2 regions of the Bacillus sp. MT94 genome follow, and region 2 is predicted to be linked to the other one. Evidence: a T-box and tRNA genes for the amino acid it is inferred to sense, from the RefSeq annotation. Region 2 holds a T-box; the other holds one or more tRNA genes.
The links. A T-box is a leader RNA that pairs with one kind of tRNA and senses whether it is charged. The one in region 2 lies ahead of metG (methionine--tRNA ligase), so its partner is inferred to be a tRNA-Met.

Region 1 (9,001 bases), on a different contig from region 2:
TAATGGTACAACTTTTACAAACATTGTGCAAAAAAAAGATATACAAAAATTACATTTTTATCTTACATCCTCCGTGTATATTCATAAAATCAATAACATTACCTTTTCCCACAAAAAAACCTAGGTATTCACCTAGGTTTTTAAAATCAAATTATAGATAAACATTCCACTTATATTTTACTGCGCCTGCATTCCTACAATCGGAATCGTAGCCCACTTCGGCATATTTTTCTTCACTTTTGCCACCACAATAGTCATATCATCATTTATATAACCATCACAAGAGCGAATCACTTCTTCCATAATGATATCAGCAATTTCTTGCGGGTCTTCGGTTTGCAATTCTTTAATTTTCCGCTTCATCCATAATTCATGATTCTCTACATGCTGCGCGCCCTCAAAAATCCCATCGCTCATCATAATAAGGATATCGCCCGTTTTTAATTGTTCACCCACCACATCAACTTCAACATCTTCGATGATTCCCATCGGTAAATTACTTGCTTCAATTTTCAAAATATTATTCGCGCGTTTAACAAAACTCGGCGTTGATCCAATCTTTAAAAACCTAGCACTCGCATCCCGCAAATCTACCATAGCTAAATCTAATGTTGTAAACATCTCTTCTGTCGTTCTCAAAGAAAGGATTGAATTGATAGACTTAATAGCTATTTCTTCATCAATACCCGATTGGAGTATTTTTTGTAATAATTTCACCGTTTCCTTACTTTCCATATGAGCTCTTTGCCCATTACCCATACCATCACTAATCGCAAGTGCGTATTTACCAACACTTAAATCCATCATCGCATAAGAGTCACCCGAAACAAACCCACCGCCTTTTGCGGCTGTAGCCAATCCTGTATCAAGAGAATACGTCTTCGCCGAACCAAATGATATTAAACTGTGACCATTCGGATAAGAAGACTTTTCTTCATGTTTAACGACAATATTTTCTTTAAGGATATCCGAAAGCATCGGTGCAACTAACTTTTCACATTCACCATGTTCATTAGATGCAACTGGAATCAACATTTCAATATCAATACTTCCTCTATCTAAACAATAAATATCAACATGCTCTACTTCGACACCAAAATCACGGAACGCTTGCATAATCTGCTCTTCCTGCACTTGATGATTTTCACGCTCTCGTTGTATCTCCTTAGCAAAATCTTCCATAACTTTTGATACACCTAATAGTTGCTCCGCTACTATTCTACGATTTTCCTTCATTTGTTTTCGCAATTTTTGTCCCTCATAGAAGTGATCTAATTCACCCGCTACTAAATCCGTCACTTTTTTCCCTCTCACACAATGCTTGTCCCACTCACGAACTAATTTACGATTATGTTGCAGGGTTCCTTCTTCCGTTTCATTCATTATTTGTTTCATATAATCGTACGTTTTATCGAAATTCACTACCCAGCATTGATCCTTTTTAAAGCACGTTTGACATGTTTTCGCAGTAATTGTACTCAAAAACAAATCTGCTTCTGTCTCTTTATCTTCTTCCTCTACATACCCATATACAGAAAAACTATTAGATAAAGCAGCAAATACATTTGCGAATTGGTTGATTTTGTTCGCTGTAACATCACGCATCCTTCTTAAATATTGTTGTTGATCTTGCGAATGCTCTTGTGTACCTGGCATAAATTTAGCAATACGATCCAAAACAAGCTTTGGCGTTAATAAGAAGATAGCAATCGCTACACCTGACTCAATTAAAGTTGTTACAATATTTGTCTGCTTGTCTACATATAATGTAATTAAGCTTGTCCCTATTAATAAACCTAAACTAACACCTAAACGCTTCCCTTCTTTTAACAACCCACCAAGTAATCCAGAAAAAGCGAGAAGGCTAAGCTGAGACAAACTAGACACATTTGCTAAACTTAATATCAATCCTGTTACGACCCCCACTGTAGATCCTGTAGCAGCACCCGCAATAAATGCAAATACTAGTACTAAATACCTTGTAAAAATATGTTGAATAGAAGCATCATATACAAACCAATCTGTTGTACCCGTTAAAACAGATGCTAGTAATATAATCAAACAAACAATTTCTTCTGTCTCTAAAGCCTGTTGTTTTCCTTTCCTTTCCACTAAAAGCGGGACACTTTGTAAAAATATCATAGTTAATACGAAACTAAGCCCAGCCTCAATGGTACTAACGAGTAAATCGTACATGGTGACAGTTTGTTGCGCAAAATATACAACAACTAAGTGTGCGGTTAATGCGGAGATAAATACTTGAAATGGAACAAGTCCAACGGTTTTACGTGTAAATCTACTAAAGAAGATATTATAAATGAAGAAAGTAAAGATAGATGCAAAAGTAAAAAACAAATTATCTATCGAGACTGAAAGAGCTCCTCCCATTAGAGCTAAAAATGCTAGCGGCATCTTATCCCGCTTCATAACATAAACAGCAGCAAAAAACGGTAGTGCAAACGGTAAAATATTTGTTAATATATATGCTCTTCCCAAAAGAAAACCAATAACAACAATAATAAATCCCCATCTAAAGAAAACTTGTTCGAATTTCATTCGCAACTTACTCGTCCACTTTATTCCTCCAAGCTGACTCTCATTCATTGCCAATGCACTTGTATTCATAGTATTCCTTCCTGCTTTAGGCATATTTTTAACACCACCTGCATAGTTTAATTACTGTCATTATAAAAGATGATTGTTGGGATTTTTGTCAAAACAACAGTTTTCACTTTTATAATCGTTCGACTTTTTATTCGAAATAACTCTACAGATATACACGGTATGTAAGTTATCCTTGATTTTTTAATTAAATATTCAGAAAATATAGGGTGATTTTGTAGAAGTGTTGTATGTCTTAATCCATTTAACAAAAAAAGATCATGCAAATTTGCATGATCTTTTTAGATGACCCGTACGGGATTCGAACCCGTGTTACCGCCGTGAAAGGGCGGTGTCTTAACCACTTGACCAACGGGCCGTTAAAATAAATATAGCGGCGGAGGGGATCGAACCCCCGACCTCACGGGTATGAACCGTACGCTCTAGCCAGCTGAGCTACACCGCCATGTCGTCTTATTTAACGGACAATTAGTATCTTACATCAGATATTATTTAAAGTCAACACATCTTGAAAACTTTTTTAAAATATATTTTCACATATAAAAAAGCACCCTGAGCCATCACTCTGGGTACCTCTCTATATGTTAAAAACTAAACGGCCTTATTATCCGCGACGTGCGCCACGGCCACCACGTTTAGACTCTGTGTTACGCTTTAAAGAAGTTAAACGATCTTCGCTATCCTTTAAGAAGCGTGCCATCTTTTGCTCAAATGTTTCTTTTGGAGCTCGGTCGTTACCGCCACCACGATTATCTCTGTTGAAAGAGCGATTATTACGTTGTGGACGTCCAGAACGTTGTTGATCACCACCGCGTTGGTATTCACCGCGTGGACGATCTCCTTCTGTTTTTTCACGTTCTTTCGCTTTTTTGATAGATAAACCAATCTTTCCATCTTTTTCAACATTAATAACTTTTACTTCTACTTGGTCGCCCACTTTTAAGTGATCGTTAATATCTTTTACATAGTTATCAGCAACTTCACTAATATGAACAAGACCAGTTAAGCCTTCTGGCAGCTCCACAAAAGCCCCAAAATTTGTAATACCTGTTACTTTACCCTGTAACTTGCTGCCTACCTCGATTGACATAAAAAAAATGCTCCTCCTTAGTGGTTAAAAAGTCAAATTTTACTTTATTATATATAATCCTAAAATATAGTGTCAATAAGACATACTCTACTTCGAAACAGGAAAAATTATCTCCCCTTTACCAGAGAAGAAATAATCCCTTCTAGCAATCTTTAATACGTACTCTTCATCATTTAACTTTTGAACTTCGTCTTTTAGACTTTTTTCTTTATTCGTTAATGAATCCAGTTCTTTTTTCATGTCCTTAACTTTTGCTTCTTTTGCTTTAATGGAACTGTTTTGTTGATAAAACGTTACACTAATACTCGCAATAATTGTAAAAGTAAAGACAAGAAAAACCGCTAAACGGCGATAAAGTCGCTTCCTGTTCTCATCCGTTTGTATTATATGCTCTTTAACAGGATTTGGACTCTGTTTTTCGATTGTTCTTTGTCTCAGTTCCCTCATTTCCGAGGTCCCCCTAACTTCTTTTTTATACGCTCCCATATTTGGAAGATATGTCCCTTCAATTTTGCTATATATTGCAGGAACCCTATATGTTTCACTATAAAAAGTTTAACACGATTAGGGAGAAGTTTCCATATGAGCGAAGCAATAAATCGAACAGGCCAGAAAAAAACTTTCCATATGAAAAGTAATATCCAAATCACAATTTTCCATAACACATGTCCAATTGAAAGCAGTATACGAAATAAGAATAATATAAATGCAATAAATAGCTGCGCTATAATAATAACAGGTTTTATCATGAGTAGCTGTATAATTCGAACAAAAAAATATGTTGTTTGCATAAAAATATAGATGAGAAAATTTAACAGCTTCATGTATAGTGCTTTCAGTAAGCTTTGATATGCCGCAAAACCACATAACAATGCCAAAAACACATATATACGTAGTTCAGCTTCATTTACGAGAAGCAATACATAAAAGACGAATAATGCTTGGACAATCCAAAATAATATATCTTGTATAAATACAAGCCAACGTTTACGTTCTTGGCGCTTTAAAAAACGTTGATATGTATCTAAAGACGCTCCAATCCAAGCACCCATTCCAATCATTGAAAGCATTGTATACAACTGAATTGTTAGACTCATTTAAACAACTTACTAAAGAAACCTTTAGTTTTTTCTCCTTGATTTTCATCAATATACAGCATCTCATTAACTTTCCCTTTAATCGACACAATACCTTTTTCTACATCTAAATTTTTCATTTGTAAATTTTGACCACGAATCGTTAAAAAACCCATTACGGTCTCTAGCAAAAACTCTTCGCTATCAAAACTCTCTACCTGCTTCACACCGGTAATATCAATTATACGCCTGCCACGCATAATAATGTCATGTTCTACAGAAACATTTTGTTGATTAGAAGACGTAGGTGAGTAACCATTATTCACGTAAATCCCCCCATAGGTTTTTACTAGCTAATAGTAATGTATGAGGGGATACATGATTTTAGAACAAGCCTTCTTCCGCTTTTACTTTTTCTTCACGAACTAAGCTATACATATTTGCTGCATCTTCTTTTTTAGTTGTTTCTTTCAATTCATTTATTTTTACAGTCACTATTTTTTGACCAAAACGAATTGTTAATTCATCAGCTACTTTCACATCAGAACTCGCTTTTGCCACTTGACCATTAATAGATATTCTTCCTTGATCAGCTACTTCTTTCGCTAATGTTCTTCTTTTAATTAAACGTGACACTTTTAAAAACTTATCTAGACGCATATCAAATCCCCCTATTAACGCTCTGTTTGTTTCGCTTCTTCCCATAAAACATCTAACTGTTCTAATGATAAATCTTCCATCTCTTTATTCATTTCAGCTACTTTTGCCTCCATGTATAAAAAACGACCAGTAAATTTCTCATTAGTTGAACGTAACGCCTCTTCTGGATCTATTTTGTAATGACGGGCTATATTAACAAATGCAAATAGTAAATCACCAAACTCACCTAGCATCTTTTCCTCATCCATGTTTGTAACTTCTTGTTGGAACTCTTGCCATTCTTCCAAAGCTTTCTCTATCATCGGCTGCACATCAACCCAATCAAATCCAACCTTACCAGCTTTCTTCTGAATTTCAAAGGCGCGTAGTAACTGCGGCAAACTTTTAGGAACGCCATTTAAAACAGATTCTTTCACGAATCCTTTTTCTTGTTTTTTAATTTCTTCCCAATTGGCAATCACTTCATCAGCATTGTTTACATCCGTATTTCCAAATACATGTGGATGGCGACGAACCATTTTTTCAGATAGAGTTCGAATGATATCATCTATAGAGAACCAACCTTCATCTTCTCCGATTTGAGCATGAAGCATAACTTGTAATAATATATCACCTAATTCTTCTACTAAGTGATCATCATCCTCTTCATCAATTGCTTCCAACACCTCATAAGCTTCCTCAATTAAATATTTCTTTAATGATTGATGCGTTTGCTTTTTATCCCACGGACAACCATTTGGACCACGCAGGTCTGCAATAATTTCTCTAAGAACATCAAACTGTTGATACAAGGACGCACGCTCCTGAACAGGTGGCACGTACACACTTGTTAAATTATTCAATTCCGTTTCATGATCTAACATGTACAACGGTACCTTCTTTACTTGTTCAAATGAAGTTCCTGCAGCTGTTACGATATACACTTCATAATCATCTGGCAACATCTCCATTAATGTTAATTTCACATCAGATGCAACGAATGCATCATATACTTGGCAAAAGATTAAATGTTGACGTAATTCTAATTGCCCTCTTTCAAATGATGTAGCATCAAGTAATTGAAATCCTTCAATCGGATCAATTTTTAGGCTTGCAAACATAGGATCAAGGAAACTTTGTCCACCCTCAATTCGCACTTCAACATTTGAAACGTCTCCTTTTTCCAACAATAGCTGAACTGTTCTTTCTGCTACAAGTGGATGCCCCGGAACCGCATAGATAATTTCTGTACCTTCAGCTTGTTCTAGCAATTTATTCGCAATTGTTTCATATACAATTTCAAACGTATCATGTGCTTCATATACAGCATCAAAAGCCGTATATTGTATACCTTCTTTCTCCAATTCTTCTATAACCGGATGTTCCTTCGTTCTAACAAACAGATGGTCTGCTTCTTTTATTTTTCGATATACACCCATCGTTAGCTGATCTAATTCACCAGCACCTAAACCTAAAACAGTAATGATTCCACTCACAACCTGTCACCTCTATCCACTCTTCTTCAATGAACCTTCTTTTTTCTCTTGTTTCATAACAGTTCCTAATTCTTTTTTTGTAAATACACGTAATTTTAAAATAAAAAACATATATGTCAATCCGCCGATGGCTACACCTAACAACGCTTCAAGCGTCGCGCTCGCTCTATGTTCCGTATCAATTACTAATCCAGACATCTGCAACACACGCGTGAACATCATTAATACAAATCCCATACAGATACCACTAATTACTACACCTAACATATTTCGCTTATTGATAAGTGACCCTGATACAGCTCTCATAAGCAACAAACTATTTAGTCCAGAAATTATGATTAACGCACATAAAGTCGCTAAGGCTGCCCCTTTCACACCAAAATAAGGCATGAATATATAATTTAACGCTAACTTTAAGCAACCTCCAAATACAACAAATAATGCTGGCTTAAATGTTTGTCCCAACCCTTGTAAAATAGAAGCCGTCGTAATTGACAATGAACTAAATAAAATAGATAAAGATAAAATAGATAAAACATCTGATCCATCACTATTTTCAAACAACATAATATTCGTAGGTTGAATAATACAAGTTAGTCCAATAGCTGCTGCAAATCCAATAACAAATGTTATTTTCATTGCTAACTTTACCTTTTCTTGAATAAAGGAAAGATCTCCTCTTTCCTTCGCCGCTGTAATAATTGGAATAAGTGATAACGAGAAAGAAGTCGTCACAACAGTACCTAATTGCATTAGCGGAATACTTCTATCATAAACACCCTTTAATACTTTTGCACTTTCAGCCTGTTCTCCCGCACCAATAAGTAAAGTGTACAAGGACATTGAATCAGCCATCTGTATAAAAATAAGCACTAAATTACTAACACAAATCGCTAATCCCTGCCAAAAAAGGATTTTAATTATCTTCCTTTTACCCTTAATTCTCGCTACACGTTTAAAAAATATGGAACGAAAATCTCGACGCATATACAACATAAGTACAATAATCCCAATAAGTCCACCCGCAATTGAGCCTAACATAGCCCCTGCACCAACTGTATATAAATCAAATCCGTGAGCAATTAGGAATAGCGATAAAAATACAATAATAGAAACTCGAATTGTTTGTTCTATTACTTGCGAAACAGCCGTTGGCATCATATTATTGAACCCTTGAAAATACCCTCTTGCTACAGACAAAAACGGCATCAATAAGAACGAAAATGAAATAACACGTACCAACTTATCTAAGTGCATATCGCCCATAGCTATCGCGATTGTTTCGGCCCCAAAAAACAATGTAAAGAAACCTATAAAACCAATTCCTAATAAAAACCAAAAAGATACACAAATAATTTCTTCTGCTTCTCTCTGTTTTCCCCACTCTAGTCGTTCTGCAACCATTTTTGAAATGATAACAGGAAATCCATAAGTAGCTAAAATTAAACAAAATCCATAAAACGGGTAAATTTGTTGGTAAATATAAAAACCAATATCCCCTGCTATATTTTGATATGGAATACGGTAAAAAGCGCTTAATACTTTTGTAACAAAACTTGCAATCGTTAATATAATAGCCCCACGCCAAAAGGCTTGATACTTCTTCGCTTCCATACAAGAAAACTCCTTTTTCTATTCTCACCTCTCGTATTATATCATAAAGAAAAGTACAAACTCCCTTACCACCACGGGTAATACTAGGTCCCTACACGTTAAAAATATTCAATGAAAAAAGGTAGCAAAGCGCTACCTTCATTCAATATACATATATCTCCAAATAATTGATTTCTCAAAAAGAAAGATCATAATTAGGAAAGATTGCTACTTCTAAAATCAATATACCCTTACTGTTCCATTTGTTTCGCTAAGAAACTGGCAGCAGTATTAACCGCTTTATGCTCGATTTCGCTTATAATAGCTTCTTTTGAAAAAATAATGACGGCTCCAATTGGGTCTCCGTTTGCAACAATCGGTCCAACTGTATAAGAATGAACCTTTTCTGTTACACCATCGATAATGGAAATATCACTTTCGTCCGTCATAATAACAGACTTTCTTTCTTCCATCGTTTTTTCGAT
Region 2 (9,001 bases):
TAATCAAGCAATCGGCAAATGGACAACACTTGGTTGTATTCGTATGTATAATAATGATATACACTGGTTATTTGAGCGCGTTCAGCAGCAAGCTACTGTCACTGTCAAATAGCCCAAAAACAAGATTTATGTGTAGCCAAGAATTTTATGTCTTGGCTTATTTTATTTATTCATTTACAGTAGCAAAACAACTGTATTTACATATATAATAGGAATAGATTTGATTAGCTAATATCTAAACATTGATAAACGTAGATATTAAAATTATACAGTTATAATGTTTTATAAATTTTATAATACATACTATAATAGAACTACTGTAATTCTGAACTATTCAGTAACACTAAACTATTCCCCTTGCTACCTTCATGATTATTTTATAGCGGGGGCTTATTATATGTATAAACAATCTGAGTCACTCGAAAAATGATGAATTCGAATATTGCAGTAAAAAGCGTTATTTAGGAGGTGTTACTATGACGCATATACTGGTGATTGAAGACAACCCAGATATACAAGAACTTATTCGTGAATTTCTAATGGCACAAAACTTTACCGTTGATGTAGTTGGTGCTGGAACAGAAGGTATTCTTCTTTTCCAAAAAAATTCATATGATCTTGTCCTCCTCGATGTAATGTTACCAGATATAGATGGCTATAGTATTTGTAAAATTATGCGAGGACAATCTGATGTACCAATCATTATGTTAACAGGCTTACATAATGAAGAAAGTGAAATTAAAGGATTTGAGTTAGGTATTGATGACTATATTACGAAACCGTTCCATTACACTGTATTTATTAAGCGTGTAGAGGCTGTATTAAGAAGGGCAGCAACGAAGGAAGCAGAAGCTGCAACTATACTACAATTCCATGAATTGATGTTAAACTCTACAGCATATGCAGCTTATGTTCATGGTAATCAAATTGAATTGACAACAAAAGAATTTGAAATTATTTATACTTTACTGCAAAATCGAGGAAAAGTATTATCAAGAAGTGATTTGTTGAATAAGGTATGGGGCTATGAACATTATGGTGATGTAAGAGTTATAGATACACATATTAAAAACTTAAGAAAAAAATTAGGAATTACTTATATTAAAACGGTGAAAGGTATTGGCTACAAAATCGAATCGTAGTAAAGACAACATCACCAAAAATATTTTCATCAAAACCTTATTATTTTGTATTCTTTTATCACTTTGTCTTTATCAAATTATTTACTTTCTAGCTTCAAACTACGATAAAGAACGTTTTGCGAAAGAAAATGGAACGCCGACTACAGAACAGGCGGATTCAGATAAGCAAAACGATCAAAGTAAAACGAATCAAAATAAAGCTGTGTCAGAAGGGAACATTTCTAATTTCCAATCTTCTATTGTAGATTATAAATCTCTTTCTGCAGCTATCAATCACCTTTTGCAGCCTAGCCAAACTGCAAAAGCAAAAGAACATACACAAAACCTTTCGGGGAAAAATAGCACTTCTAATCAGCTTACAGAAGCAGAAAAGAAAGCCGCTAATAATGCTGCCTTACATACACAAAATGCAGCAAGTAAAACAAATGATACAAATGATAATCCAAAGTTAGCAGATGCGTTGCAGCAGTTAGCTCCACAGGTTGGCGCGACAATGCTTGCATTATCTCTACTCGGATCTTTAATGTACGCAAAACTAATTGCTAAACCTTTTCAATATATGAGCGATGCTTTAAAAGATATTATGAATCTTGATTTCTCAGATAAAAAGCTACTTAACAAAAATACAGATCAAACAGATTTTAATTTGTCAGTAGCCGCTTCACAAGTACCAAATATTGTGAAGAATTTACATGAAAGCAATCAAGATTTAAGAAATGAGCTCAAGAAGGAACAACAATTAGAACAATCTCGTAAAGAATTTATGTCTATGGTATCCCATGAATTAAAAACACCCATCGCAGCCGTTATGGGACAACTAGATGGCATGATTCACGGAATTGGAGCTTATAAAGATAGAGATAAGTATTTGAAACGTTCCTACGAGATGATGCAAGACATTAACATATTAACGGAAAAAATGTCGGAATTATCCAAAATACAAAACCCTCAATTTAAACCGAATTTAGAAGTCATTTCTTTATCTAATATTATTGAGGATGTTATAAAGAAAGTAGATTACTTTGTATCTGTAAAACAATTAAATGTACAATCTAATATTAAACACGACGTACAAATTTTAGCTGATCCTAAATTTATTCAAACTGCTATTTTTAACATTATTTCAAATGCAATTCATTATACAATTGACCATCAGCACGTATATATAAAGCTTTATGAAAAACCAAACGGTTACGCATTAGAAGTATTGAATACAGGTTCACAAATTGATGAAGATAAACTTGCTCATTTATTTGAGCCTTTCTATCGCGCAAACCCTGATAAACACGGTTTAGTACAAGGTAGTGGTCTTGGATTATATATCGTGAAACAAATATTAGATAAACATCAGTTTCCTTACGGGATACAAAACACAGCTCAAGGTGTAAAATGCTCCATTGTATTCCCAAAAGCAATGTAACATTCACTATAATTACATACCCCAAACTCATACTTCATGTGTGAGTGGCGGAATTTTGTAGAGTGTCTTACTCTGTTTCGTTCGCCCGTTATCCTTATTTGGATAGCGGGCGTTTTTTATTACTTAAAAGGAGGATTTTTTATGGATAAGTTTAAATATTCATTGCTCGTTTTATTCGGTGCTTGCAGCTACGGCATACTTTCAACTATTTTCAAACTCGGATTCATAAATGGATTTTCAGCACATCAACTATTAGGGGGACAATATGTCTTCGGATGGATTGGACTATTTCTACTCGTTCTTTTCTTTTCACGTCATAAAGTAACAAAAAAACAATTCTTTTCATTACTAACCGTCGGAACAACAATGAGTATGACTGGGATTTTCTACGCTATTTCTGTAGAAGAACTACCCGCATCTATCGCTGTCGTCCTACTCTTTCAGTTCACTTGGATTGGTGTCATTATCGAAGCGATTGCAAATCGAACCTTTCCAAGCCGCGATAAGATCATATCTATCCTTATTTTATTTGCTGGTACATTGTTTGCAGGTGGTGTATTTGAAGGCCTCGGACAAAGTTTTTCTACGAAAGGGATTATCTTTGGACTATTAGCTGCAGTCTCTTTTTCATTCTATGTTTTTGCAAGCGGACGCGTTGCTACAGATGTTCCCCCTTATACGAAAAGCTTTCTCATGACAACAAGTGCGACTCTTATCGTATGTCTATTCTTCCCACCAACCTTTTTAACAGATGGTGCCCTCCAAGCCGGTCTATGGAAATATGCTTTCTTCCTCGGATTATTCGGCGTTGTTGTACCTGTCATTTGTTTTTCAATCGGTGTACCAAAGGTTGGAACAGGACTCGGTACAATATTAGGTGCAGCTGAATTACCAACTGCTATTATCGCTTCTATTACACTTGTACATGAAGTCGTAACATTCATGCAGTGGATTGGTATTATTTTTATATTGGTTGGGATTTTCACTCCTCAGCTGCTTACGGCTAGGAAAGAAAGGAAACACAATCGCGTGCATAGCGCTTGAAAAAATACAGAATTTATATAAAAGATATAACTGCAATTAAAATAAGTAAATTTATCTGGAGGTATAAATGACTATTTTAAGCATCATATTTTTTGCTATTATGTGTATCTTCTTCCTAATAAGATATATGAAAGAAAAGAAATTTTACGATTTACTTCTCATTCCCGTTTGTATATATGCAGGAGCAGTGAAAACTCCTTTCGTAGAGTACTTAAACTTTAATACTACATTTAAAATAACGTATGATATTGCAGCTATTATTCTTGTAATCCTTGCCGTACTTTTCTTTTTGAAAGATAAGAAAGAGAATCATACTGCATAACAAAAGACCTTTCATTTACTTGAAAGGTCTTTTTCTATATTTCACTTTACCGCTCCATATAGCTTCCCTACCTCATGCTCAATTTGTTTTACATCGATTCGCTCAAATAGTGGCTGCACGCTATCAATTCTACTTGGCAACGTATTTTGCGGTTCCCAATTTCGTTTAATAATCGACAATGTGCTTCTAACTCTTTCACTTGAAAATGGTAAAAACGGTTCAAGGAGATTTGCAAAATTAGCGATAAGATACACACAGTTATAAATCGTTTCTTCACACGAAACTGGATCATCTTCTCTTTGTTTCCAAGGCTGCTTTTCATCAAAATATTTATTTGCAAAACGTACTGCATCAAATATTGTCTCTAACGCCACCTTAAATTTAGTTTGCTCAATCGCCTCTCCTACATTTTTATATAATCCTTCTACTTTATCTTTCAGCTCTATATCAATAGTCCCCTTTGGTACAGTGCCATCATAATATTTTTCAATAAACTTTAATGTGCGGTTCACGAAGTTTCCATATGCTCCTAACAATTCACTATTATGACTGTAAATAAATTCACGCCATGAAAAATCAGTGTCACGATTTTCTGGTGCATTTACTGTTAAGAAGTAACGGATAGAATCTGGATCATAGCGTTCTAATATGTCAGGCACCCATACTGCCCAGTTTTTACTTGTAGATAATTTTCTTTTTTCAACTGTTAAATATTCATTCGAAACGATATGACGCGGGATTGCTTCTTCCCCTATTCCAAGTAATACCGCTGGCCAAATGACGGAGTGAAATGGAATATTATCCTTGCCGTGTACATAATATGTTTGCGCATCGCTATTCCAAAACTCTTGATCATCTTTTCCTGTTTCTTCAGCCCAATGTTTACTCGCTGAATAATATCCTGCCACTGCTTCAATCCATACGTAAATTTTTTTATCTTCATACCCTTTCACTGGAATTGATACCCCGATTGGTAAATCTCTTGATACAGCCCTATCTTGTAACCCTTCCTTTACATATCTTTCCGTTAATTGAATTGCATTATCACGCCATGTTCCTTTTTCTTTTGCGATTTCTACAACTTTTTTAATTTGCTCCTGAAATGTATGCAATGCAAAATAGAAATGCTCTGTTTCCTCTACAGATGGCGTACTACCACATAACTTACATTTCTTTTCTAACAAATCAAGAGGATCTAAAATAGCAGAACAAGCATCGCATTGATCTCCTCTTGCTGCTTCATGGCAATATGGACATATTCCTTCTACATAACGATCCGGTAAAAACTGCGTACACGTTTCACAATACGCTTGTTCCACTGTTTTTTTATAAATATAGCCTTCTTCTAATAAACGTAAAAAAACTTTTTGAACAGTTTCATGATGATGCTCGCTATCGGTACGTGTATAGCAATCATACGTAAAACCGAGATCACGAAAACATCGCTGAAATTCTTCATGATACTTATTAGCAATTTCTTTTGCTGTCACACCTTCTTGTTTTGCTCTAATTGCAATCGGTGTTCCATTGCAGTCACTCCCTGAAACATACAGCACATTCTCACCTTTTGCCCTGTAATAACGCGCTAAAATATCTCCAGGTAATAAACTCGCAATATGGCCAAGGTGTAACGAACCATTTGCATACGGCCAAGCGCCTCCAATAAAAATACTCATCTTATATTCCTCCTTTAAAATATAAAAAGCCCCGCCCCTATCTTAAAAAAGATAAGGGCGGGGCTGTATAAACAGTCGCGGTACCACCTTATTTCGCCAATCACTCACATAATTAACCTTAACAAGTACGGAGCTCTATGCTCTTATACTGTGGTTTTGATAACGAGTACCAACTCTCGTCGCCGCCTACTATTATCATTTGATAAGTTCAGGACGAAGCTCAAAGGCCATTGTTCAAATGAATATTCTTGCTTCTTCTCAGCTACCGAAGCTCTCTGGAAAGAATGTGTTCATCCTACTTTTCCTTTTCAACGCTTTTACGTATAACAAGTATTTTACGACTTAATCACAGAAAAATCAAACTTTTATCCAGAACGAAAAGGAAATCCCATCCTCCCGCCGAATACCTATACGTTCACAAAAGGAGTGATAACATTGAACCAAAAACAACTAAGCACTATAAATGAAAAAAGCTGGAATACAGCTGCTTATGAAGCTTGGACGAATCGCCATGGGGCACCGGAGGATTATGCGAAAAAAATCATGGAAGATCCCACACGCGAAGTAGCACATTATTTACCTTACATACAATCTCCAAAAGGAAAATGTATTATTAATTTACTCGGCTCAAAAGGAAATAAAGCTGTTGCTCTCGCCCTTTTAGGCTCTGACGTAACAGTTGTTGATATTTCAGCAAGTAATGCAAAATATGCAAATGAACTTGCTGCCGCCGCAGACGTCTCTATTCATTACATCGTTTCTGATGTACTAGATGTAAATCTCTCCAAATCATTTGATATCGTATTACTGGAGCTTGGTGTACTTCATTACTTTCTAGATTTAAAACCACTTTTCAAAAAAATTTCTCAACTACTAAAGCCAGGTGGAATACTTATCCTTCGCGATTACCATCCAATATACACAAAGCTATTAGGAGTAGACCATCCATCATTTCGAGCAAGTGGAAATTATTTCGATGAAGAATTAATTGAAGATGATGTTGCTTATAGCATCCTTCTTACAGAAGCACAGAAAGAATCGCTACCTAAAACAACCATCCGTCGCTGGACGCTAGGAGAAATCATTACAACACTTGCGGAAGAACGTTTTAAAATTGAAAAACTAGTTGAAGAACATGGATCTCATCAAAGATGGGTCTTCCCTTCTACTGCACCAGAAGGAATCGAAGAACGTATCCCTGGTCTATATACAATAATTGCGACAGCATGCAAAAAAGGATCCCTTCACGGATAGGATCCTTTTTGCATGCTCACGCATATAAGTTGAGGTTGGAGATTACCATAATTCTGTAGAATAGGACACAAGATATTTCAACATTTCGTCTCTGACTTACGTCGTCAAAAAGGGGTATGACCAACATAACGAAGAGTAATGTTTTTAGTTGATACTGATAATCGTTATCAACTAATTAGAAGTATACATGATGTCATTTCAAATTTCAATAGCATTTCTAATATTTATTTATGAATTTTATGATATGCAAATGTATACATTTTAAGAACTTTTTCTAATACCAATCTGACTCCTTCCATTATCTGCTATAATTTTTATTGAACAGATTAATAACTTCATAATAATGTTTTTATTAATTTCGTTTTAAATATCTATAAATCATAATAAATAGTTTAAATGAGGGTAGGGGTAACGATGAAATATGTTAGTATTCGAAAAAAACTACTGTTCACACTCTTAAGCATTTCTTCTTTATTTAGCATTGCTCTTATTGTTATTCTTTCATTCGCCATGAATCAAGCAAGTGAAATCGAAACGTTAAAAAATGATGTATCGAAAAGAGCGACGATTTTAAAAGAACGTGGCGATTGGTTCCAAGGACAAGTTGCTGGTTTACAAGAATATTTGCTATCACATGATCAAAAAGGATTAGATAAGTTCAACCGAGAAGGGAAAAAATTAGCTGATACTAGAGAGAAAGTAACAAGTGACAAAAAGCTCCCAGAAGGAATGAAAGAAGCCATTTTAATGGGAGGAAAATGGCGTAGCGTCATAGATAATGAGGTACTCCCTCTTGCGCGTGAAGGAAAATGGGACGAAGCATCTAGAATTGCTTTAGCACAAACAGATTATGTAAATGATCTTTTAGGTCGTTTTAATAAATATACAAATGAAGAAAATGAGAAACGTGACGCATTAATTGCTGATGTCGAGTCTTCTTCATCACTTATTCAATATATTATTTTCTTCTCACTCATTACATGTACATTAACGTCTATTTTATTAGCATGGTGGTTCTCTGGTAAACTCGTTAAACCAATTCGACAAATTGATGAGAAGTTAAAAGAATTAGCTTCTCAAGATGGAGATTTAACGGCTAGATTACACGTAACGAGTAAAGATGAAATTGGTGACATTGCAAATTCCTTTAATCAAATGCTCACTAACTTACAGCATATAATAAAACAAGTTCAACAAACATCAACAAGTGTAAAAGAAGCTTCCGAAAATGTATTTATTGAAACAACCGCTTCTATGGAAAATACCGCAAGGACCCAAGAAACTATGAATGCTCTTGAACACAATATTCGTTCACAAGTTTCTAGCATTGAAGAAAGTTCAACCGCAATGGATGACATGGCAACGAGTGTTCAGCGTATCGCTGAGTCCGCCTCTTCTGTTACTAGTTTAGCTGTCACAACTTCAGAAAAAGCAGATAATGGGAATAAAGTCATTGAGAAATCTATTACACAAATGCATACAATTAACGAAGCCGTTAACGCTACATCACAAGTAGTTGAGCGACTCATTACACATACAAATCATATCGATACTGCACTTCAATCTATTTCGAATATCGCCGAACAAACAAATTTACTTGCTTTAAATGCTTCTATTGAAGCAGCTCGTGCTGGTGAACACGGAAAAGGATTCGCTGTTGTTGCCGATGAAGTTAGAAAACTTGCTGAACAATCTCAACTAGCCGCAACTGACATTAACCATTTACTGCATCAAATTCAAACTGATACAAAAATAGCAAATGACATGATGACACAAGGTCAAGCAGAGGCTTCTGAAGGAATTACGGTTATTCGTACCGCTGGATCTTCATTCTCAGAAATTGTTAACCACATTAACAAAGTCTCTACGCAAATGCAAGAAATGTCTGCAACTGCTGAAGAGATGGCTGCAAGCTCTGAAGAAATGAACGCAGCTTTAAATAATATCGCTTCTATTTCAAACGAAGTTGCTGCAGAAACATCACAAACAGCACATTCGGCTGGTGATCAAGTAAACAAAATGAGTATCGTGGCTAACAAATCATCTGAAATGAAAACAATCGTACAAGAACTTGAAGTTCTCGTTTCTCATTTCAAAACAAACGCTTAAAGTGAAAATGACACAAGCTCAAAGGTATAAGAAA

Region 1: it has a tRNA-Met gene. The T-box ahead of metG (methionine--tRNA ligase) is inferred to sense a tRNA for this amino acid. The anticodon was not compared.

The regions. Positions count from the first base shown of each region.
Region 1 is NZ_JBXAEZ010000014.1:24,397-33,397, reverse strand. It holds gene spoIIE (stage II sporulation protein E) at 178-2,649, opposite strand; tRNA gene AC1Q51_RS27470 (tRNA-Glu) at 2,909-2,980, opposite strand; tRNA gene AC1Q51_RS27465 (tRNA-Met) at 2,994-3,067, opposite strand; gene AC1Q51_RS27460 (S1 domain-containing RNA-binding protein) at 3,227-3,712, opposite strand; gene divIC (cell division protein DivIC) at 3,800-4,159, opposite strand; gene yabQ (spore cortex biosynthesis protein YabQ) at 4,156-4,809, opposite strand; gene yabP (sporulation protein YabP) at 4,806-5,114, opposite strand; gene AC1Q51_RS27440 (RNA-binding S4 domain-containing protein) at 5,173-5,448, opposite strand; gene yabN (bifunctional methyltransferase/pyrophosphohydrolase YabN) at 5,463-6,923, opposite strand; gene AC1Q51_RS27430 (putative polysaccharide biosynthesis protein) at 6,936-8,537, opposite strand; gene spoVT (stage V sporulation protein T) at 8,768-9,001, opposite strand, start outside.
Region 2 is NZ_JBXAEZ010000004.1:122,249-131,249, forward strand. It holds gene AC1Q51_RS15870 (L,D-transpeptidase) at 1-112, shown strand, start outside; gene AC1Q51_RS15875 (response regulator transcription factor) at 477-1,142, shown strand; gene AC1Q51_RS15880 (sensor histidine kinase) at 1,120-2,562, shown strand; gene AC1Q51_RS15885 (EamA family transporter) at 2,704-3,606, shown strand; gene AC1Q51_RS15890 (hypothetical protein) at 3,674-3,928, shown strand; gene metG (methionine--tRNA ligase) at 3,970-5,604, opposite strand; T-box leader at 5,655-5,925, opposite strand; gene AC1Q51_RS15900 (class I SAM-dependent methyltransferase) at 6,040-6,858, shown strand; gene AC1Q51_RS15905 (methyl-accepting chemotaxis protein) at 7,273-8,967, shown strand.